DNA from 2 places in the Latilactobacillus sp. genome. Region 2 is predicted to be linked to the other one. Evidence: predicted binding sites of a transcription regulator. Region 2 holds the regulator's gene; the other holds the start of a gene.
What was found. Region 2 encodes LexA, which represses DNA repair genes until DNA is damaged. Its sites were predicted from a motif close to CNAACANNTGTTNG; they were not measured.
Positions count from the first base shown of each region.

Region 1: a site for LexA is predicted at 7,533-7,546, ahead of NDN60_RS05335 (replication-associated recombination protein A). Genes of this name have one in related genera too.

Region 1 covers NZ_JAMQEX010000008.1:16,240-28,412, reverse strand. The annotation lists gene NDN60_RS05365 (cysteine desulfurase family protein) at 1-1,075, opposite strand, end outside; gene ezrA (septation ring formation regulator EzrA) at 1,235-2,947, opposite strand; gene rpsD (30S ribosomal protein S4) at 3,320-3,925, shown strand; gene NDN60_RS05350 (DUF1054 domain-containing protein) at 4,021-4,626, opposite strand; gene NDN60_RS05345 (YueI family protein) at 4,697-5,140, shown strand; gene gshAB (bifunctional glutamate--cysteine ligase GshA/glutathione synthetase GshB) at 5,195-7,474, opposite strand; gene NDN60_RS05335 (replication-associated recombination protein A) at 7,607-8,887, shown strand; gene NDN60_RS05330 (hypothetical protein) at 9,202-9,477, shown strand; gene NDN60_RS05325 (universal stress protein) at 9,540-10,034, shown strand; gene NDN60_RS05320 (helix-turn-helix domain-containing protein) at 10,075-10,971, opposite strand; gene NDN60_RS05315 (HAD family hydrolase) at 11,068-11,718, opposite strand; gene NDN60_RS05310 (DUF2785 domain-containing protein) at 11,745-12,173, opposite strand, start outside.
Region 2 covers NZ_JAMQEX010000015.1:24,493-36,665, forward strand. The annotation lists gene recJ (single-stranded-DNA-specific exonuclease RecJ) at 1-1,577, shown strand, start outside; gene NDN60_RS07865 (adenine phosphoribosyltransferase) at 1,601-2,119, shown strand; gene lexA (transcriptional repressor LexA) at 2,253-2,867, opposite strand; gene NDN60_RS07875 (DUF896 domain-containing protein) at 3,002-3,244, shown strand; gene NDN60_RS07880 (YneF family protein) at 3,325-3,555, shown strand; gene NDN60_RS07885 (ABC transporter ATP-binding protein) at 3,697-5,442, shown strand; gene NDN60_RS07890 (ABC transporter ATP-binding protein) at 5,444-7,234, shown strand; gene NDN60_RS07895 (alpha/beta hydrolase) at 7,407-8,342, shown strand; gene NDN60_RS07900 (lysophospholipid acyltransferase family protein) at 8,403-9,026, opposite strand; gene NDN60_RS07905 (tRNA1(Val) (adenine(37)-N6)-methyltransferase) at 9,148-9,891, shown strand; gene NDN60_RS07910 (GIY-YIG nuclease family protein) at 9,884-10,159, shown strand; gene rpsB (30S ribosomal protein S2) at 10,327-11,121, shown strand; gene tsf (translation elongation factor Ts) at 11,228-12,103, shown strand.

The sequences.
Region 1 (12,173 bases), on a different contig from region 2:
TGTTATATTCGTCCAATGAAATCCGAATGGCACTTGTCGCAATCTTTTCGTTAACGTGCATCGCTTTTAACGTACTTGATTCCATGCCCTTCTTAGAAGAACAAGCACTCGTCGTTGAAATATAGATTTCGTGTTCTTCAAAAGCATGAACCGTCGTTTCACCCCGGACACCCTTGATTGCAAAACATAAGATATGCGGTGCAAAATCAGGTGTCAATTGTGAAAACATCACCGTTTTTTCAGCTTGGCTGACATGTTGGTAGATGCGTTCACGAATAGCTGCTTGTTTTTGAACCTTTTGTGCTTCATCAGTCAATAACAAACGAAGGGCCTTAGCCATAGCGGCAATTGCCGGAACGTTTTCGGTACCAGAACGCAAATCATGTTCTTGACCGCCACCTGTTAGTAGCGGTGCAAGATGACGATCCCGTTTTTTGTATAAAATTCCCGTGCCACGTGGGCCATGAAACTTATGCCCAGAGAGTGTTACAAAATCGACGCGATCGTTAAAGATTTCTTTTTGGATACCTTTACCGATCCCCTGAACCGCATCAACGTGGAAATGGATATTGGGATAATCTTTTAAGGTTTCTGCCGCTGCCATTAACGGTTGGCACGTCCCAATTTCATTATTAACGGCCATGATTGACACCAAAATGGTATCGGAACGAATCGCCGCTTTTAGATCAGCCGGATTAATCCGGCCAAACTTATCAACTGGTAAGTAGGTCACTTCAAAGCCTAATTTTTCAAGTTGCTGCATTGATTTAATGATGGCTGGATGTTCGACTGACGTTGTGATCAGATGCTTGCCAAAAGCACTCTTTTCAATCGCAGTCCCCTTTAATACCCAGTTGTCACCTTCAGTCCCGCCACTGGTGAAGTAGATTTCATCGGATTGAACGTTCAATAAATCGGCGATTTGCTGCCGTGATTGTTCTAGAAGATGAAATGCTTTTTCGCCGACAACGTGTAAACTTGAGGGATTACCGTAAAACTGTTCGCTGACTGCCTGGTAAGTTTGTAGCGCGCCGGGCGCTATCTTGGTAGTCGCACTATTATCAAAATAAATCATTATCGATCCTTCTTACTAAAAATTAGTATTTAAACTTTTTTAATTATAACAAATTCTTTTATAAAGACCAGTGTTCTATCTTACATTAAACACAAGAGTGGGCCAAAAGACAACACCTGATTAATATCAGCGCTATCTTTTAGCCCACTTTTTTAAAGATTATAATGCATCAGTTTGTTTTTGACTATAATAGTTCTTTTCAACCTGCGTATAAGCCCCTGGATCGATTCGTTCTAAAGCTGTTGCTAAAATATCAACTGACTTAGGATAATCAAACTCACGGTTAAAGACCGCTTGTGCTTCTTCACAAGCCGTTTGAATTTCAGGGAAATCAATTCGGTAGCGGTTAGCATATTGCAATAGCTGTTCTGTAATCAACGCGCTATCGATCAAATTATTTGTTTTGACTTTCAACTTATCTAGATCATCTTGAATAAGTACCATTTGTTTGGCAATCTCGTCTAAATTAATCTTAATCTGACTTAAATCATGATCTAAGCGTTTAATTTCATCCGTTACCACAAAGAAGAAATCAAGGTAACTATCCGCAAGACCTGGTAAGTGTAATTTTTCGACGGTTCGTTTTAAATTTCGCAATTCTAATTCGAATTGTTGTAAATTCTCGTTAGCAACTGCTTCACCTTGATGTAATCCAGAAACTTGTTCATGAATATCTCTTTGTTGCGTTTCAATCTCAGTAAGACGCTCATCAATGGCCATTAAGTCATCCGCAATAACAGAATAAACGGCTTCATGATTGGCAATCTTACCTTGATGGCCTTCAAGCATCGCTTTTTGCTCATTAATTTGCTTCGTTAATTTTTTAGCAGTAACCAACTCATCATGCGTTAAGGCATAACTTTGGTTCAAATGATCAAGTTCTAATAGTAGTTCGCGATTTTGAGTTTGCGCGTGTGACACAATTGTCTCAGTCTTACCAATATGTTCCTCAACTGTTTGGCGTGCATTTAATTCAACCTCTAAACTCGCATAGAGTTGATCAATATTTTGCGCAATTTCAACATTATTGGCTTCAACAGATTCAATATCAAGAGCTTCCATTAAATCTAAACTCTTATCAACGCGTTCTGTCACTTGTGTGAGCTGCACTTCCAATTGATTATCGCCAAAATTATAATGTTCACGCAACATGGCTTGATACGTTTCACTAATTTCGTCAATTTGTTCAGGGAACTCATTGGCTAACTCGCTATAACGCTTCGGAATACGTGCCATTTTATCTTCTAAATCATCAGTTTGTTCAATTAATTTTTGTAACATCATCTTGGCACCTAAGTAATCACCGGCACCCGTTAATTCATTAGCTTGGTTAAAATCTTCTTCTAGTTGGCCTAAAATGGCTTCTAGTCCTTCTAGTCCTGGGCCAAATGAAAAACTCTTAGTCAACAGACGTTTGCGCAGACCTTGATACTTAACCCGCAGCGTTTCGATTTGTTCGCGCGTATCAGCTTCGTTTGCTAATAGTTGATCCAGCGCATCTTTGACATCAACCAAATCTTGATCCGTTTCCTGTAGGTAGGCACGTAGTTGTTTTAAAATCCGCGCTACTAATAGGAATTGATACTTACCGTTGGCTTTTTCTGCATCAAATAAATAAGCTTCAATCGCTTCGAAATTATGATTGGTAATGTCATTATATTGTTTTTCCCAACGATCAAAGTTTTGTTGGCTTTCACCCGTTAAACGTAGTGAGCGCAACTTCGTCAACTTTTCGGGAATCGGCAACGCCATTAAAGCGCCCTTACGTTCTTCTAAACTCTTAATTTGTTTGGTGAAGTAACGCTGATAAAAAGCAACTCCTAAGTAGCCAATCAAAACGACGACTACGATTCCTATTAGAATGTAAAGCATTCAAAGACCCACCCTTTTGCGATTTAACTCAGATTTTTAAATAGTTAACCGATTTCTTTATTACAAACTAATCTTGATTATAGCATGAATAAGCCGTTGATACAGCAATATTTGCCGATAAATTGTATAAAAATTAAACCAAGCAACTATTAAAATAGCTTGCGTTGTCCAAATGAATAAGCTATACTAGCCATTGTGTAAAATAATGCAGCAGTAAACGGTAAAGCCGTCAACAGTTCATTTGCCCAGAGTTTTGGTTCAATTGTGTAACCTTGCGGCTGCAAAGGTGAAGATTGTTAATAAGTGAACTGAACGATTACTAAGTTTACATCGGATTATTTTACTCCAAAACAATTATTGGAGGATTTTTTTATGTCACGTTATACAGGTCCAAAGTGGAAACTTTCACGTCGTTTAGGAATTTCATTATCAGGTACAGGTAAAGAACTTGCCCGTCGCCCTTACGCTCCTGGTCAACATGGTAACGACCGTCGCGGTAAGATTTCAGAATATGGTATGCAATTAAGCGAAAAGCAAAAACTACGTTTAATGTATGGTTTAACAGAACGCCAATTCAGAAACTTATTTGCTCGCGCTGGTAAGATTCGCGAAGGTAAACATGGTGTTAACTTGATGATCTTACTAGAACAACGTTTAGACAACATTGTTTATCGTTTAGGTTTAGCAAGCACTCGTGCACAAGCACGTCAATTAGTTAACCATGGTCACGTTACCGTTGATGGCAAACGTGTTGATATTCCTTCATACGAAGTAAAACCTGGTCAAGAAATTTCAATCCGTGAAAAATCTAAGAACCTTGTTATCATCAAAGACGCTATCGAAGGCACTGTTGGTCGTCCTTCATTCGTTGAATTTGACGCTGACAACTTAAAAGGTTCACTTGTTCGTTTACCAGAACGTTCAGAATTAGAACCAGAAATCGACGAAGCCTTAATCGTTGAATTCTACAACAGATAAGCTGTTATCTGTTAAACAAAAAGAGTCAGACTTCGGTCTGGCTCTTTTTTTGTCATCAAAAAAGGCGTTGCTAAAATTTAGCAGCACCTTTTGGTTTATTTAGCATTTATTAATTCGTAAAGTGGCACCATCTTTAATAATGTGGTCTGGATATCGGCCATTAGTTCTTCAGGGTGGTCAAACAAAGGATTGTCCTTCAGATAGACCTTTCCGAGCAACCACTCCCCTTTTTTGGTCTTAGCAAACTTGTCTTGGATCAACTGTAAGTTATCCGGTGACATCGGGAATTTTTGTTTCGTCATGTGATCATAACTTAAATCATAATCAGTAAAATCACTTAAGAGTTTTTCTGATTGGCTCGCCAATAGTGGTGCATAATCCGTCTTGTCTGGCATCTCGGCCATTAGGGCAAACCAAACGAAAATTCGATCATCCCAAAAGCCAACTTCAAAGTGCGGCATCATCTTGTAACCACGTGAACTCTCGCTAAGCGCCATCCAAGTATTCATTGGTGGATTTTTGAAGCGGCGTAAATGTTTGGCAATATGCAGCGTAAATTCGCGGTTAGTAGCTACAGCTAGTTCATTTTGTAATTGGGCCCCAAATACTTCAAATTTGGGATCAAGTTCCGTATAAATTTTATTTAAACGCCCCTTTAGAGTCGGGTCATCAAAAATTTCAAAATCAGCACGTGTAAACATCTTTTTCCTCCAACATGTTATACTTAGGTTTAGTTCTAATATAGCACAAATTAGAAATGAGGTGACCATTTTGTCAGAGAACGATCAATTGCAACAACATCTAGATAGTGCGATCCATGGCGCGCCCCAAACCAATCCTGATGAACGCCGTCGGTATTTAGGCTCTCTGCGCGAACGCGTCTTACTCAGCATCACCAATGCTGAATTAAGCCAACCTGCAATTCAAGCGACATTTGAAAGCCATCTACCCGATTTCAAGGCTTACCATATTCTCTTGAATGGTAAAAATGACGCGGCCACTAATTATCTCGCGGCAATTACCAAACACCAAGTTGAATTTACTTTGGTCAATAACGAAACTGCGCAAACTGCACCAGAAGCAATCGGCTTACTAGTCGTTGCCAAAGACGCGATTAATTGCGAAACTGTCGCAATTAGCGCTAAATATCCATCAGCAGCACCGACTCCGGAAAAGCCTAAAAAAGAAGGGCTTTTCGGTCGTCTATTCGATTAACCACACAAAAAAGCCGTGGGCAATGCCAACGGCTTTTTTGGTATTCTTTTTAAATTAATCCATTTCAGGGAACAACATCGTTAACATTTTAGTTGTCACACGGCGCTGTTGCCCCATCATTGGGAAAAGATGCATCAACATCGCTGGATTGTAGTTAGCTTCTAAGACAACCGCCATTTCAGGATGTTCAGGATCATACGGTTGATATAAATTAGGAATAATGATATCAACACCGGTAACGTTCAGATTAAGAATTTCCGCAACCTTTTCGGCAATTGCAAAATAGCTCTTATCGATATCATCCGTCACATCAACGGAATCCCCACCATTTGAAATATTGGAATTTTGTAATAAGAAGACCTGCGACCCACGCATTGGCACATCATCGACTTGGTAACCTTGTTGTTTCAAAATCAATTGTTCACGCGCTCCTAAGCGAATATTTTGGAGCGGTGTGCGGTGATCCTCACCACGTAACTCATTTCGATTTTTCTTAGCGACTAATTGCGTAATTGTTGAACGGCCATCGCCAACAACATTGGCAGGCACGCGTTCCAAGACGGCTTGCACCTGATGATCCATGACTAAGAAACGGTATTCTGAACCGGCGATATACTCTTCAACTAACACCTGTTGGTCGTATTGTTGTGCGAGTTTAAAGGCTGTAACAAAATCAGTTTCTGATGGTCGCGTTAAAAAGGTCGTAATACCGGCCCCCATGTTACTAGTCTTGGGCTTAATCACCAACGCCCGTTGCCCAAAGGCCGCTTGGTAGTCGCGCTTAGCAACTTCTAAATCCGCATATTCAGCACCGGCTGGCACGCGAATACCTTGGTTGGCCAAGACAATCTTGGTAACAACTTTGTTATCCACCAACGGCCAACTAATTAAACGGTCGAGACTGGTCATATTGCCATTTTTCACCAACTCATGATGTTGTTGGTAGGTCAATTCGACAAATTGATCACTACGATCTAATACGGCAACGTGGAGCCCTTTTTGAAAGGCATCTAGCATTAACATTTGCGTTGATAATTCCATATCCGTATAGCCTTGTAATTGGAATGGTTTCTCGGTTAATTCGCGTTTAAATTGCCGTGCTTGCTGCATGGCAAAAGCGGTTAGAGAATCGTCTTGGACTTCTTGGGCTAGTCGATAACTCAATGTCTGTTTGAAATCATTAACTCGTTCATTCATAACTGTCCACGCATCAATAAATCGTTGATCCAATTGATAAGTCGTGATAAATTGACGGATATTAGTCATCAACATTTGCATATTAGCTTGTTGTGCCGATGCTTTCGTCGCATCTTCAAGCGCAATCGCCTCATTTAGTTGTTGCCCTTCTGCCATGCGAGCAGTTAAACTTTCAGCAGCCTTAGGTAACGATAATAAGTACATAAAGAACAGATGTAAGAAATCAAGTTGTTCTTGTGTCACACCACTTGCAGCGAATGGATTCAAATCAAAACCGCGGAATTCAAGATAATCAACACCGTCTTGGGCGAGATGGCCGTGACTACGTAACCGAACACTGCCGTAATATTCACGTTCTGAAATCAATTGTTTCTTACTAATTGCCTGTTCCAATGAATCGTGATACGCAGCAACCGATTCAAACGAGACTACCAAGTCATGATTGGCATAACCAAAGAGTTGACTTGAACGTAAACTGCGGACTGCATAATCTGGCAAGTTCGTCGTATCTGTTTGAAAAAGTGCTTCAGTAATCGGACTAGCACCAAATAAATAAGTTAATAAATACCGGTATTGGCTATAATTCTGTGCGATTTGTAAGTACAACATATCGCTAAAATCTTTCACCGTTGCAAATTGATCATGATAGACCTCATCGTATAAGCGCGCGATTAAGGCTGGGGCCAGGCTAAAATTAAAGTGAACGCCAGAAATCATCTGTAGCCGACGACCATACCGCTTGGCTAAGTAATCACGGTAAGCACGCGCATCTGGTGCGACGTCTGCAATTGGAATCGTCGTTTCATCGCTTGGTAATACAGGTGGCATACTGAGGGGCCAAATCAATTCATCGTCGGCTAGATTCATCTCAAGTACTTCTGATAAGGCACCTAGCTGTTGCATGATTTCGTCGGTATTATCGAAGGTATCGCTAACCAATTCCGTCTGCATTTCGGCAAAATCAGTTTTAATGTACGGATGAAAATCACGAGAACCCAAACTCGCTGGATGACTTAGCGGACTTAATTGTCCAACGGCTGTCACCCGGTGCCCTTCTTTTTCAATCCCGAAGGCCCCCCAATTTAAAAGTGGGGCTAAATGTAATTGTTGAATTTGTTCAAATAGTTGATTGGACATATCGAGGCCTCTTTTATTCAAAGTTGTATCCCCATTATACACATCCCCACCGTTTTTTAAAACGCTTGTTCGTCGTTAAATTTTTGACACGTGTTATACTAATGGTAAACATTATTTTAAAGGATGACAGCTATGCAACAACCACTCGCATATCGTATGCGCCCCACAAATATCGATGAAATTGTGGGTCAAACACACTTAGTGGGTCCGCAAAAAATCATTCGACGAATGGTTGATGCCAAATTACTCTCGTCAATGATTCTTTATGGCCCACCTGGCACCGGAAAAACCAGTATTGCCAGCGCCATTGCTGGTAGTACGCAATACGCCTTTCGGATGCTGAATGCCGCAACAGATAGTAAAAAGGATCTTCAAATCGTCGCTGAAGAAGCTAAAATGAGCGGTACTGTTATTTTATTACTCGATGAAATTCATCGGCTCGATAAAACAAAACAGGATTTCTTACTGCCCCATCTCGAAAGCGGTCGGATTGTTCTAATTGGTGCTACCACCGAAAATCCCTACATCACGATTAACCCCGCTATTCGGAGTCGGACCCAGATATTTGAAGTTCACCCACTTAATGAAGCCGATATTCACGTCGCCATCCAGCGGGCCCTAACCGACCCTCAAAAAGGCTTGGGTGATGAACCCGTTAACCTCGATGAAACGGCTGAAAAATACCTCGCACAAGTCACCAATGGTGATCTTCGAAGCGCCTTAAACGCGCTAGAATTAGCCGTCCGCTCGACACCTAAAAACCCAGAAACTGGTTTAATCGACATTGATATTGCTGTCATTGAGGAATGCGTTCAAAGAAAGGCCATTACCCATGATAAAGATGGCGATGCGCACTATGACGTCATCTCGGCTTTTCAAAAATCTGTTCGCGGTAGCGACGTTGACGCCGCTTTACATTATATGGGCCGCTTAATTGAAGCCGGTGATCTGCCTTCCATTAGTCGCCGTTTGATGACGATGGCTTATGAAGACGTTGGTTTAGCTAATCCGCAAGCCTGCGCTCGAACCGTTGAAGCAGTAACAGCCGCTAAGCAATTAGGTTTCCCCGAAGCACGGATTCCATTGGCAGTTGCCGTGATTGATCTCTGTCTCTCACCAAAATCAAACTCCGCTATCACAGCAATCGATAATGCGTTAGGCGACATTCGCGCCGGTAAGGCCGGTGAAGTGCCCGCGCATTTAAAAGACGCCCATTACGCCGGTGCTGCTAAGCTTGGTCATGGTGTAGACTACAAGTATCCACACAACTATCCCAATGATTGGGTCGCACAAGATTACCTCCCGACAAAACTTTTAGGGAGTCATTACTACGAAGCCAAAGCAACTGGTAAATACGAGCAAGTTTTGAAACAACAACTTGAACGGCTGAGACAAGCAAGCCGCCACAAGTGAACGGTTACAAAAAAGTTGCACCAATCCCATAAGCGTGCTACTATAATAGTAGGATTTCTAAGGTATGCGCGTCTTCCCACCTTATGTTGACCGATCAAGTAATTCGTTAATGGGATGGACGAGTTGTTAGCAAGTGTATACTTTTTCATGAAGGAACCAAGTCTAACAATAGTCTGACCCACCTGCATATTAAAGCGGGCTCAACTATCGGGAAGCTTCTACGGTACCACTAGATTTCCCAAAGTCCAATGACTTTGACAGGGCTAACATTTGCGTTGGCCCTTTTTTGTTGACAATTTTTAGGAGGTTTTCTTTTGATTTCTTTTGTCCTTATTTTATTTTTGGTAGTCATCGCCCTATTAGGCGGTGTACTTTGTTACTACCAAAATAAATCATTTTTACTTTTCAACCTCGCTGAGAATCGTCGCTTAGGTCGTCGCGTGCTAGTTGCCGGTTGGTTACTCTTATTAATTGCTGTGTTGGGCCTCGTTATTTTTATAACACTGCCCCTCACATGGAATCTAATCACCGTAATTGCCGCTAGTTTAGTCACTGGATTTGTTGCATTATCTTTTGCTGGTAGTCTTTAAGTTTTACTTTTGTTCTTGAATTAGCGTACAATAAGCTTGTAAATCTAAATGAGGTGATGACTATGTTACAACAATATAAACATATTTTGGTCGCAATTGATGGTTCTTATGAAGCTGAACTTGCTTTTAGAAAAGCAGTTGAAGTAGCCCTTAGAAACAACGGTCAATTACATTTGATTCACGTTATCGATACACGCGCTTTCCAAAACATTTCAAGTTTCGATTCAGCAATGGTCGAACAAGTAACTGAAACAGCTAAGAAAACAATGGACGAATATATCGTTACTGCCAATGATCTCGGCTTAACCGACGTCGATTATAGTATCGAATACGGGGCACCTAAGAGCCTTATCGCTCGCGAAGTCCCTGAGAAAAAAGACATCGATCTCATCATGATTGGTGCGACAGGTCTAAATGCGGTTGAACGATTATTAATCGGTTCAGTAACGGAATACGTTACTCGGACAGCTGTTTGCGACGTTTTAGTGGTTAGAACAGATCTCGACAATAAACATGCACTCAATAAGAAGAAAAGTAGTATTGGCCAAGATATTTAATGGCACTAAAAAAGCTGAGGATTTAAATCCTCAGCTTTTTTTATGCTAATTTTTGAATTTGTGCGTTGGCTTGCGTCAAAATTAAAGGATGCTTTCTAATTTGCGCAAGTGTTTGGGCAACGTGAAAATGTTGCAATGCTTTTTGGTCGTTTTCGCGTTGAACTTCAATTTGGCCTAAAACGAAGTAGAGATAATCCAATAGATACAAACTATGTTTATCGAGTGCATCTTGGATTGCTTCTTTCACATAACGTCGTGCTGTCGGATAAGCGCCTAATGCACAGAAAATTTCAGCAATGGTGCCGTAAATGCGCAAATGATTCGGAAAATCAATCATCATTAAGCCCGGTTCACTATCCATAATCCGGATTGCTTTATCGACTTGCTTTTGCGCGCGGTCTAATTGACCCTTCTTCACATTGGCCAAACTCATACCAATAATACATAAAACACCATACGTATCCGTTCGTGACGTCACATATTGTTCATAAGCCCGGTGGAAGAAAAAGAGTGCATCATCCGGACTATCTTGTAATAATAAGCTAATCTGCCCCTGATAATAGTAGTAACGTTTAAAATCTTCAGGTTCGGCTAACTCATTACTATGAATCTGTTGAATAATGTGATGCGCCTGTTCAAACTCATCATCATTCGCTAAATCTTGTAGTTTACGCATTAAAACGTGTAATTGATCTTCTTCTTGGACGATAATTTTATCGACCGAGACTTCCAAGCGTTGACAAAGCTGCATTAAGATTTTCGTACTCGGCACCTGATTACGACGTTCGACGAGACTAACCGTCGCTTGCGTACAAATACCATGCGCTAAATCAGCTTGCGTGAATCCTTTTGACTTACGGATTCGTTTAAAGTTTTCCCCTAATATCTTCATCATCTTCAAATTCCCAGTGACATTCTTATTTAACCCCGTTGACACTTAATACCTGCCTACCATTATATACGATAAACAGGTATTAATATACGTTATTTAGCCAATTAACTAAAAAATAATCTCAGGTTCAAGATTATACTTTTATGATAATTGTGCCAGAATAGCCGGTACCTCGGTTAAAGATTCAACACGGTAGTCAGCCTCTTCTTGGTTAATTTTAAATTGACTGTCAAGCGGTTTTAAAGCAATGACGGTTAATCCCGCCGCCTTACCAGCCTTAATGCCAAACTCAGAATCTTCGATGGCCACTGCTTCATCACTTTTTAACCCCAATTGTGCAATTGCAGTTGTATAAACATCCGGTGCCGGTTTATTGTGAGCCGTCTCCGCACCACTGACAATTGTTTCAAAATAAGGCGTTAGTTTAGTTTCAGCAAGCATTTGATTAATAATTTGACGTTCACCAGCTGAGGCCAACCCGATTTGATATTTCGGTGCAATCTCGGCTAACAGCGTCTGCGCATCCTGATTTAAAATTTTATCAAAGCGAATCGGATGTTTACGCTTATAAGAGCGATAGCCCTCTTTAATCATCGCATAGTCATTCATAGTTCTACCCGGATAAACCTGTTTTAAAACGGCATTCATGTTAGAGCCAATTTGGCGTCGACTTTCTTCAACGGTTAACTTTGCCCCAATTGCATTTAAAAATGTTAAGCGTTGTTCAAAATAATATGGTTCACTGTTGACTAAAATCCCATCAACATCAAAAATTACACCTTTTACTGTCATCCTTGTTTCAATCCTCACTAATAGTCTTAAAATAAATCAGAAATTTTACGTAAATAATCCGCAATTTTTTCTGGTAATTCTGGCTGTACCAGCAATGATTGTAAAAATCGATTCCGGTTATACCAACGATTCCAAAACGCCACGTTTTCTTCCGGTGCAATGGTTAACATCGCTTGTTGCCATTCTTGCAGCACGATTAAAAAGTAATCGATGTATAACCGATTCTTCTTCATTAAATTGATAATCACGTTGGTTAAATGACTGTCTTCACCATACGCTAATGCATTATCAGAGAAGCGATAAGCTTGCATCACAACCACTAGCATTAATAATTTATCCGCCCGTTGTAATTCGGTCGTTTCGTTTAGTTCAGACCAGACGTTAATAATATGCGTCATTGCGTGCGCCCAGCCTTTATTTTCAACATACCCTCTTGAATCCAATTCAATGACCGT
Region 2 (12,173 bases):
AACAATTACAAAATACCGATCGACCAGGTTTGGTCGCATTGTGTCAATCAGCTGGCTTAGAACAAGCGACACTAGATGCTACTAACATTGGGTTTGGGATTGGTCCCCGTTTAAACGCAATTGGTCGTTTACGTGATGCGACCCTTGGTGTGCAATTGTTGACGACGCTTGATGACGAAGAAGCAGTCGAACAGGCCCAATTTATTGAACAACAAAATAAAAAACGCCAAGGTCTGGTAAAGGAAATTACGGAAATGGCAATGACAATTGCTGAAACACCGGAAAACCAAGCGAGTGCCACCTTAGTTATTGCCCACGAAGGTTGGCATGAAGGGGTTCTAGGGATTGTGGCTAGTCATGTTGTTGAACAGACCGGTAAACCAACCTTAGTCTTGACGATTGACCCGGAAACTGGTTTAGCTAAAGGCTCTGGCCGTAGTGTGACAGCTTTCCATTTATTTAAAGCGTTAGATGCCCACCGTGAATTATTGGTTCATTTTGGTGGCCATCACATGGCAGTTGGCTTGACTGCTAAGGTTGATCAATTAGCGCTGATTCAAACTGCAATGAACGAGTATGCGCAAGTTAATCAGTTAGATTTAACAGGACGCCAACCATTACCAGTTGATTTGGCGCTGACGTTAGCTGATATTACGCCTGATTTATATCAAGCATTGCAACAACTGGCACCTTTTGGCAGTGATAACCCAGAACCGTTAATTGAACTTAGTGCACCCCAGTTAGCCGATGTCAAACAAATCGGTGCTGATCAGAAGCATTTGAAGATGATGGCGGTTGATCAACAACAACAATTAGCGGTTTTAGCTTTCAATAAAGGGGCTTTGATGCCCGATTTAACAGCCGCTGAAGATGTGAAATTAGTCGGGAGTTTGAGTGAGAATACTTGGCGTGGCCAGACGACGTTGCAATTAATGGTAAAAGACCTTGCTACAAGTGGGCAAGTCGTACTTGATCAACGTAGCAATCGTCTGACGAAGCAATTATTCCAATCAACAGGCGACTACGTCTTTTTCAATGATAAAATGCGCGAGCAACTGCAGTCTTATTTACCGGCAGGGAGTCAGGCGCTGTTAGCTACCGATGAACAAGTTGCTACTAGCCAAGAGCTAATTGTAGTTGATGAACCAGCTGATTTAACTGCTTTTGAACAATTTTATCAACAACAACAGGCCGCTAAATTAAGCTTGATTTTTTATGCCAAACACTCTGCTTACTTAGAAGGAATGCCGACAAAACAACAGTTTGCGACCTTCTTAGTCTACTTACGCAAGCACCCAAACATTGAAAAAGCGCGGTTAGCAGAATTAGCAACGTATTTAAAATTACAATTACCGTTAATGATTTTTATGTTGCAGGTGTTTTTTGACCTCGGATTTGTTAGAATAGAACGTGGTCTGATTACGGCCGAGTTACAACCTGAAAAGCATGCACTGGAAAGTGCACCAAGTTATCAAAAACGATTAGCTAAAATTGAAATGGAAAAACAGCTTGTTTATTCAACCTTTACCGAGGTGAAAGACTGGCTAGCAACTCTCCCAGCAGTAGCAAATCGCTAAAAGAGTTAAGGAGCGAATTATATATGTCAATCAACTTTAAAGATTATGTCGCAAGTGTTCCGGATTTTCCGGAAGCTGGCGTTACTTTTCGTGATATCTCACCTTTGATGTCCGATGGTGAAGCATACGCAGCAGCAACGGATAAAATTGTTGAATACGCCAAGAATAAAGGTGTTGAAATGGTCGTTGGCCCTGAAGCCCGGGGCTTTATCGTTGGCTGCCCGGTTGCTTACAAATTAGGTGTCGGGTTTGCACCTGCTCGTAAGAAGGGCAAGTTGCCACGCGAAACAGTTTCAGCTAGCTATGGTTTAGAATATGGTAAATCAACATTATATATGCATAAAGACGCGGTTAAACCAGGCCAAAAAGTCTTAGTAACAGATGACTTATTAGCAACCGGTGGCACAATTGCCGCAACAATCAAAATGGTTGAAGAACTAGGTGGCATCGTTGTTGGGACAGCCTTCTTCATCGAATTGAAGGACTTAAACGGCCGCGAAAAGATTAAGGACTATGATATTTTTAAATTAATGGAATACTAATAAAGAAGTGCGCCATCAACAGGTTGCTTTTGAACATTTGACTGATATAGCAAAGTGCAGAAAGTAGTTGATGAAAGCACGTTAAAGAGAAACAGACAAAAAAAGAAGTTCGCCTAAGCGAACTTCTTTTTTATTACATGCGATCTCGGTAAAGGCCAACGACCTTCCCTAGAATGCTGACTTCATTTAAAATGATTGGTTCAAACGTATCGTTTTCTGGTTGGAGACGATAGTGATCTGCTTCTTTGAAGAACCGTTTGCAGGTTGCTTCATCTTCGGCAGTCATCGCAATGACAATATCGCCATTATCGGCGGTTGATTGCTTGCGAATGATAACTTCGTCGCCATCTAAGATACCGGCATTAATCATACTTTCACCACGAATTGTTAGCATGAACAAATCTTGTTCGGTTTGCAAACTAGGTGGAAGCGGGAAGTAATCAGTTGCTTCTTCAACTGCTAAGATAGGCACACCGGCAGTAACCACCCCTAATACTGGTATTTTCTGGGGTGTCGCCCCAATTGCCGTTAGGCCAGCGGGCGTTAACTCGATCGCCCGTGGCTTAGTGGGATCCTTTTGTAATAAGCCCTTCTTCTCAAGTCGGGCTAAATGGCCATGGACAGTAGAAGTGGACGATAAATTAACGGCTTCGCAAATCTCGCGGACCGTTGGTGGGTAACCTTTGTCTTGAACACGTTCGTGAATAAAACGTAAGACCTCTAATTGTTTGGATTCAGTTTTAGTCATAAGCGCACCTCATTCGTTCTATTAAGCATATAGTAGCATATTTATAGGTGAATTTCAAACAAGTGTTCGTATTTTTTGACATTTTGAGCATTTTAGTCCAAAATAGGATAAAAGTTTAAAGTTGGAGGCCGATGATGGCAATGGATCAAAAACGACTCGATCGTATCAACGAATTAGCACATAAAGCAAAAGCAGAAGGGTTAACACCCGAAGAAACAATGGAACGTCAAGAACTACGGGACGCTTATTTGAAGGATTTCCGTTCTAGTTTCCGTTCACAAGTTGAGATGCTACAAGTTTATGATAAAGAAGGTAAGGAAGTCACACCTGAAAAAGTGAAGGACATCCAACGTGAAAAGGGTTTACGTGACGATTAATCTAGGAATTCCGCTTTCTTTTTAGTGCAATAATGTGTAGAATATTTAAGTGAACTGAATGAGGAAGGGGTGCATAAGATATGAATATTGGAATAGGCGTATTAATTTTTGTCATTGGGGCATTATTAGGTGCAGTTGCTGGCTTTTTCGGCGCACGTGCTTACATGAAGAAATATTTCGAAGAAAATCCACCAGTTAATGAAGATATGTTGAAAGCTATGATGATGCAAATGGGGCAAAAACCATCTGAAAAGAAATTAAACCAGATGATGAGCTCAATGAAAGCACAACAAAAACGTAGCAAAAAATAAACATGACTTAATTAAAGAGGCGTTTCGTACAAAAACTTATTTTTGTATGGAACCCTCTTTTTATTGGAAGAGAAATAATTGTCCCACTGAACTAAGATTGCTATAATGAGGATTATCTAATTTTGAAGACGGAGATATTTTATGGGTATATTTAAGAAATTAGGCTGGTATTTTAAACAAGAATATCGCCGCTATATATTAGGGGTTGTTTTTTTAGTCCTAGTTGCAATTGTGCAAATCGTGCCACCAAAAGTGATTGGGACGTTAATTGATTTAATGGCTGCCCGAAAGTTGAAGGCATCGGTCTTATTAATGTGGATTGGGGTCTTATTAGCAGCCACGATTTTACAATATCTCTTTCGCTATGGTTGGCGGACTCGTATCTGGGGTGGCGCAGCCAAGTTAGAACGGACATTGCGGAGTCGTTTGTTCTGGCATTTTATGAAGATGGACACAACTTTCTTCCAGAAGCACCGCACTGGCGATTTGATGGCCCATGCTACCAATGATTTAACCGCGATTCAACAAGTGGCAGGCGCCGGTATTTTAACGTTTGCGGATTCGATTATTACAGGTGGGACAACGATCGTCGCGATGATTATTTTTGTCGATTGGCGGCTCACATTAATGGCCTTGATTCCGATGCCATTATTAGCAGTGGCTTCAGGACGCTTAGGGGCGCATTTGCATACCGCTTTTAGAGAATCACAAGCAGCCTTTTCGAAATTAAATGATAAGACGCAAGAGAGTGTTTCTGGGATCAAAGTTTTAAAAACGTTTGGTCAAGAAGAAGCGGATATCGATGATTTCGACCAAATTGTGACGAAGACAATTGCGATTAACAAGCGCGTCAACTTTATCGATGGTTTATTTGATCCAGCGATTAGTTTAATTATCGGGCTAACGTACCTCGTTACAATTATTTATGGTGGAACGTTGGTCATGAACCACAGTATTACAATTGGCCAATTGATTGCTTTTATCAGTTATATCGCAGCTTTAGTTTGGCCAATGTTTGCGATTGGTCGTTTATTCAATGTGCTTGAACGTGGCAATGCCAGTTATGATCGGGTTGAATCATTATTAAAAGAAACCAGCACGATTATTGAAAAGCCAGATGCCATTCAAACGTTGGCAACTGGTGATATCGACTATGCCATTCAACAATTTGCCTATCCTGAAGAACAAACACCAACTTTAACGAATGTGCATTTCCAACTGCCACAAGGAAAGACACTGGGAATTGTCGGGAAGGTTGGTTCTGGTAAAAGTACTTTGATCAAGTTGCTGTTACGAGAATATGATCAATATCAGGGCCAAATTAAGATTAACCAGAACGATATTCGGGATTACACATTAGATGCATTACTCGATAGTATTGGTTATATACCACAGGACAACTTTTTGTTTTCAACGGATGTTCGCGATAATATTCGGTTCGCGGATTTTGAAAAGGAACAAGAGGCCGTTGAAGCAGCGGCTAGTTCTGGTGCGGTTCATGAAGATATTTTAACGTTTGCACAGGGTTACGACACAGTTGTTGGTGAACGTGGTGTTTCATTATCGGGTGGCCAGAAACAGCGAATTGCTATTTCCCGGGCAATAATGACTGATCCTGAAATTTTAATTTTAGATGACTCATTGTCCGCGGTTGATGCAAAGACTGAAGAAGCAATTCTAATGAACCTTAAGACGTTGCGGGCAAATCAAACGACGATTATTACCGCCAATCGACTCAGCAGTGTGATGCATGCTGATGAGATTATCGTTATGGATGACGGGACGATTGCCGAGCGTGGCACGCACGACAGCTTACTAGCTCAACAAGGCTGGTATGCTGAAATGTGGGTTAAACAACAATTAAATCAAGCGATGGGGGGCCAATAGGATGGCACAAAAGTATCAATCTGAATGGTCACAAAAGATATCGACTAAGGAACAGTTTCAAATTATGAAACGGCTCTTCGGTTATACCAAGCGCTATAAGAAACAATTTATCGGCGCAATCATCGCAGCGGCGGGTTTAGCAACGATTAACATCTTGTTACCGCGCTTATTACAAGTTTTTATGGATCGTTACTTGACGAAGCAAACAGCGACAACTCAGATTTTATTAGGGGTCGCCGGGTTATACGCCTTAGGGGTTATTTTGAAAGCTATCACACAGTTCGCTCAATCTTTTCTTTTTGGAATGGGATCAGAACGCGCGATGGAAGATGTGCGCCGTGATCTTTTTCGTCAGTTGCATCGTTTGGGCATGCGTTATTTTGATCAAACACCTGCTGGATCAATTGTTTCGCGAGTTACCAATGATACGATGACGTTAATTGATTATTGGAATGTGTTTCTATCATTATTAGTGGGTTCATTTTCAATTATCTCCGCGTTCATCGCGATGTGGTTGTTATCACCGAAGATTGCATTAGCAACGGCTGGTTTTTTACCAATTTTATTAGTCATTATTTGGTATTACAGCAGTTATAGTGCCAAGGTTTATCGGCATATGCGTGAAAAGTTGAGTCAATTGAACACTAAGTTGAATGAATCGATTGAAGGGATTACAATTATTCAACAGTTCCGCCAAGAAAAACGACTCACAGCTGAATTCGAATCGGTTAACGAAGATTACCTTAAAACAAGAGAAGCGATGATTCGGACTAATTCCTTATTGTTGGCACCGGTCGTTAATTTGCTCTATACGTTGGCATTAGTCGTTGTTTTAAGTTTATTTGGGCTTACAGCGTTGCATAGTTTTGTTGCGGCTGGGTTGGTTTATGCCTTTACGACGTACGTTAGCAACTTTTTCAATCCGATGACCAATATGATGGATTCATTATCCTCATTACAAGATGGGATGGTTGCCGGGCGTCGTATTTTTAGAATTCTGGATCAAACGGAATTTGCACCAGCCCAAGATGCAGATGCTGCTAGTCAAATTACCGATGGCCGCGTTGAGTTCAAACACGTGTCGTTTTCATATGATGGCAAGCATGAAATTCTCCATGATATTTCGTTTGTCGTTGAACCAGGTCAAACGGTTGCGCTAGTGGGGCATACCGGTTCTGGTAAAAGTTCGATTATCAACGTCATGATGCGCTTTTATGAATTTTATGAAGGCGAAATTTTAATTGACGGTCAAGATATTCGCAGTTTTCAAACGGCAGAGTTACGGCGTAAAATGGGCTTAGTTTTACAAGATGCGTTCATGTTTTACGGCGATATTGCATCTAATATCCGCTTGTTTAACGATGAAATTACGGATGAACAAATTCAAGCCGCTGCTGAATTTGTTCAAGCAGATGAATTTATTAAGGAATTACCCGGACAATACCACGCACGAGTGATTGAAGGTGGCGCACAATTTTCAAGTGGACAACGACAATTACTCTCATTTGCTAGAACATTAGTGACCAATCCGAAGATTCTGGTCTTAGATGAAGCAACTGCCAACATTGATACCGAAACGGAATCAGTGATTCAAACCGGCCTTGCTCGCTTGCGACAGGGACGAACTAGTATTGCGATTGCCCATCGGTTATCAACAATTCGCGACGCAGAATTAATTCTCGTCTTGGATCAAGGTCAAATTGTCGAACGGGGCAATCACGATAGCTTGGTTGCACAAAAGGGCCGCTATTATGAAATGTATCAATTACAAAATGGACAGAGTGGGCTATAAGTCGGTTATATCCTGAGGATTAACAGAGAGGGGCGAATGATGACTGTAAGCCATCGTTTGACATTCGGCGTTAACCGCAAGGAAGCACACGTTTAGATTAGGTTAAGCGGAAGAAGCAATTTCAACAAGCACGTTTAGTACATTTTGGAATAACCAGGAGGATTTTTAGAAGATGAAAAAGAAACGCTGGCTTAAATGGTCTTTAATAAGCGTTGTTATTTTAATTGTGATTGGTGTCTTTGGCGCAACGCTGTATATGTATCAATATGCTTTCGTACCAGGGCAAAAGTCATTCTTGAATAATGGCAAGCCTAGCAAGTTTTATCGCGACAATCAGAAATGGTTGGCAAAAGCCGATAAAGTGAAGTGGTATCAAAAGTCAGCGACTGATGATCTTAAGCTAGACGCGATTTACGTACCAGCTGCTAAAAAAACAACTAAAACAATCGTTGTGGCACACGGCTATATGGGCTACAAAGAGGATATGGCGCGCTATATTCATCTCTATCATGACTTGGGGTACAACGTATTGGCACCTGATGACCGTGGTTCCGGCGAATCGGAAGGGGATTATATTGGCTATGGTTGGCCAGATCGCTTAGATTACGTTAAATGGATCAAACAAGTGATTGCCAAAAATGGTCAAGATAGCCAAATTGCACTCTTTGGGGTTAGCATGGGCGGCGCCACTGTGATGTACACTGCTGGCGAAAAGCTTCCTAAACAGGTTAAAGCAGTGATTGAAGACTGTGGGTACAGCAGTATCTCAGGTGAGTTGGCCTATCAACTCAACGATTTGTTTGGTTTACCGAAGTTCCCACTATTTTATACCACTAACTTGATGGCGCGGGTCCGTGCTGGGTATAACTTTAGCGAAGGAGACGCAACCAAGAGTCTCGCTAAGTCAAAATTACCAATCATGTTGATTCATGGCGCTAAAGATAAATTTGTACCGACGAAGATGGTTTACGAAAATTACAAAGCCGCTAATGCGCCTAAGCAATTGTGGGTTGTTCCAGATGCAGGTCATGGTGAAGCGTTAGCCAAGCAACCAACAGCTTATCGCAATAAGGTTGCAAAATTCTTGGATCAGTATTGGGAAAAATAGAGTACTAAAAAGACGCACGTCAACGATAAGTTTCATCGTTGGCGCGCGTCTTTTTTTGTGTTATTTGTGATCGTCAATCTCATATTTAAAATCAGGATTGATGTCGTGATCGATTTGATCAAAAGCGGCTTGCATTTGATCACCAATCATTGTCAAGTTTTCGTCGTTTAATTTAAGTTTAGGGTCGACTGGAATTGGTTCGCCGAAACGAATCGTAATCTTTTTACGTTTTAAGACGGCTGAAAATTTCAAGGGGCCTTGATAAACGGCGGGGACTAATGGAACCCGCGCCATCTTAGCGATGACCACTGCGCCACCTTTTAATTCGCTTGAATAGCGGCTACCAGTGGGAAACATGATTAAAGATAAGTCCTTTGAACGTAGGGCTTTAACCGGTGTTTTAATCGCTGAGGGGCCGGGATTTTGACGATTAACAGGAAACGCGTTGGCGTGTTTCAAGATAAAACGTAAGATTGGATTTTTGAATAATTCTTCTTTAGCCATAAACGTAAACTTACGAGGGCTTGCAGCAAGTGCGAAGAAGATGGGATCCCACCAAGTCCGATGGGGGCCAACTAAAACGTAGGTGCCCTCTGGTAAAGCTGATTTGTTTTCAACGTTGATTCGGCCATTAAGTAACCAGGAAAGAATTCGCACGATGAAGCGGGCAAATGAGAAAAACATAATTTTAATTCCTTTCAAAAAACCTTTTTTAAGGCGATTTAACGAACTACCTAGCTATTATACCAAATAACGCTGGTCTTTGTTATAATATGGGCTAAATACAAGTGGGGTTGAAAGTAGCATGTTAAAAGCAGATGAAAGAATTGATCAGTTATTCCGATTAGATATTCAAATTATCCAAAGTCCATCCGTCTTTTCTTATTCAATGGATGCAGTCTTGTTAGCTGATTTTGCGCAATTGCCCAAGCGAGGCCTGATTGTTGATTTATGCGCTGGTAATGGGGCGGTGGGCTTATTTATGAGTCCTAAAACAAATGGTCAAATTGTAGGAGTCGAATTACAACCACGCTTGGCAGATATGGCACAACGTTCAATCGAACTAAACGCGTTGACGGAACAGCTGAGCGTTTTAAATATGGATTTAAAAGATGTAACGACCGTTATTAAAAAAGATAGCGTCGATATTGTGACTTGTAATCCACCGTACTTTAAGGTGGCGCCTAATAGTCAAAAGAATCCTAATGAACATCTAGCCTTAGCACGCCACGAAATTGCGACGGATTTAAGAACCGTGGTCCAAACGATGAGTGGTTTGTTGAAGATGAATGGTAAAGGGTATCTCGTGCACCGCCCAGAACGATTCTTAGAAATCTGTGATGAATTACGGGCAGCACGCATGGAGCCCAAGCGTGTCCGGTTCGTTTACCCTAAGGCAGGTAAAGAAGCCAGCATGGTATTGATTGAAGCCGTCAAAGATGGTAAAAAAGGGGGCTTGCGAATGCTTCCGGAACTCACGATCTATGATGAAAATAGTGACTATACACCAGAAATGCGCACGAAGTTATTCATGGCAGAAGATGACTGAGAAAGCTTATTATTTTTACGTACTAGTCTGTGCCGATCGTAGTTTTTATGGTGGCTTTACGACGGACGTCACGAAACGCGTTGCCACACATAATGCTGGTAAAGGCGCGAAGTACACGAAGCTTCGGCGCCCGGTGCGTTTGTTGTATTACGAAACATTTGCGGACAAGTCATCCGCTTTAAAAGCCGAATACGCCTTTAAACACCAAAGCCGTTTAAAAAAGGAACGGTACTTAATCGCACACGGGATTGAAAGTACCCAATTTTAAACGGGATTACAGGTTGACTCTAGCGAATATCTTTAGTATACTTTTAAACGGTATTTCATTACCAAAAAATAATTCACACTGGTTGATTTCTAGAGAGGTGCTTGGCGACAAGTTCTCTAAAAAAGTGAAACCAGTGGTCGAATAAAACCATATGGAGGTCTGTTGACATGGCTGTATTGTCAATGAAACAATTATTAGAAGCGGGTGTTCACTTCGGTCACCAAACACGTCGTTGGAACCCAAAAATGAAGAAATTTATCTTTACTGAAAGAAATGGTATCTACATCATCGACTTGCAAAAGACAGTTCGCATGGTTGACGATGCTTATGACTTCGTTAAAGAAGAAGCTGCTAACGAAGGTGTATTCTTATTCGTTGGTACTAAGAAACAAGCACAAGATGCAATTGCTGAAGAATCAGTACGTGCAGGCCAATACTTTGTAAATCACCGTTGGTTAGGTGGTACATTAACTAACTGGGATACAATCCAAAAACGTATCAAACGTCTTAAGGAAATCAAAGCAATGGACGAAGATGGTACTTTCGAACGTTTACCTAAGAAAGAAGTTGCCTTGTTGAAGAAACAACAAGAAAAACTTGAAAAATTCTTAGGCGGTATCGAAGACATGCCACGCATCCCAGATGTAATGTTTGTCGTTGATCCTCGTAAAGAACGGATTGCTATCAAGGAAGCACAAAAATTAAATATCCCAGTCGTTGCTATGGTTGATACTAACTCAGATCCAGATGATATTGATGTTATTATCCCATCAAACGATGACGCTATCCGCGCTGTTCGTTTAATCACAGCTAAAATGGCTGATGCTATCATCGAAGGCCGTCAAGGTGAAGATGATGTTGAAGAAGCTACATTTGCTGCAGAAAACAAATCAGCAGACTCAATGGAAGAAATCGTTGAAGCAGTTGAAGGCAACAACGATACTAACACTGACGCTAAATAGTAGATTCAAATAAGCTGTCTTAGAGGTTTCGCAAATACTGCCTGACTTGTGGGACAGCTTTTTTTAAACCAATCATATTTAATATAAATTGTCGGAGGTACGAATTATGGCTGAAATTAAAGCTGCTCAAGTAATGGAATTACGTAAGAAAACTGGCGTTGGTATCATGGACGCTAAAAAAGCCCTAGTTGCTAGTGATGGTAACGTTGAAGAAGCAATCGATGCTTTACGTGAAAAAGGGATGGCAAAGGCTGCTAAGAAAAACGATCGGATCGCTGCTGAAGGTTTAGCTGGCGTTGCTATTGATGGCAATACTGCTGCAATCGTTGAAGTGAACTCAGAAACTGACTTTGTTGCTTCAAACGATCAATTCAAAGCTTTATTGAAAGATATTGCTGAAACAATTGCTAAAAACAAACCAGCTGACATGGCTGCTGCTGAAGAATTACCAATGGGTGAAGGTACAATTGCTAGCTCAGTAATCAACTTAACAGCTGTTATCGGCGAAAAGATCAGCTTCCGTCGTTTCGAATTAGTTGAAAAAAATGATGGCGATCACTTCGGTTCATACTTACACAATGGTGGCCAAATCGCTTCATTAGTTACTTTAGAAGGTGCTGACGATGAAGCAGCTCATGACGTTGCTATGCACGTTTCAGCTGTTAACCCTCAATACGTTTCTCGCGAAGATGTTCCTGCAGAAACATTGGATCACGAACGTGAAGTATTAACTGAAGAAACAAAGAACGAAGGCAAGCCAGAAAACATCATTCCTAAGATCGTTGAAGGCCGTGTTAACAAGTTCTTGTCAGAAATCAGCTTAAACGACCAAGCATTCATCAAAGACTCAGACCAAACTGTTGCACAATTTGTTGCATCAAAAAATGGTAGTGTTAAAGGCTTCGTTCGTTTCACTGTTGGTGAAGGTATCGAGAAAAAAGAAAATAACTTCGTTGATGAAGTTATGGGTCAAATCAAATAAGCATATTTGCTTCAAAAAGGGAACGCAATTTGCGCTCCTTTTTTTTGCAGTTTTGCGATAATTCAGAATC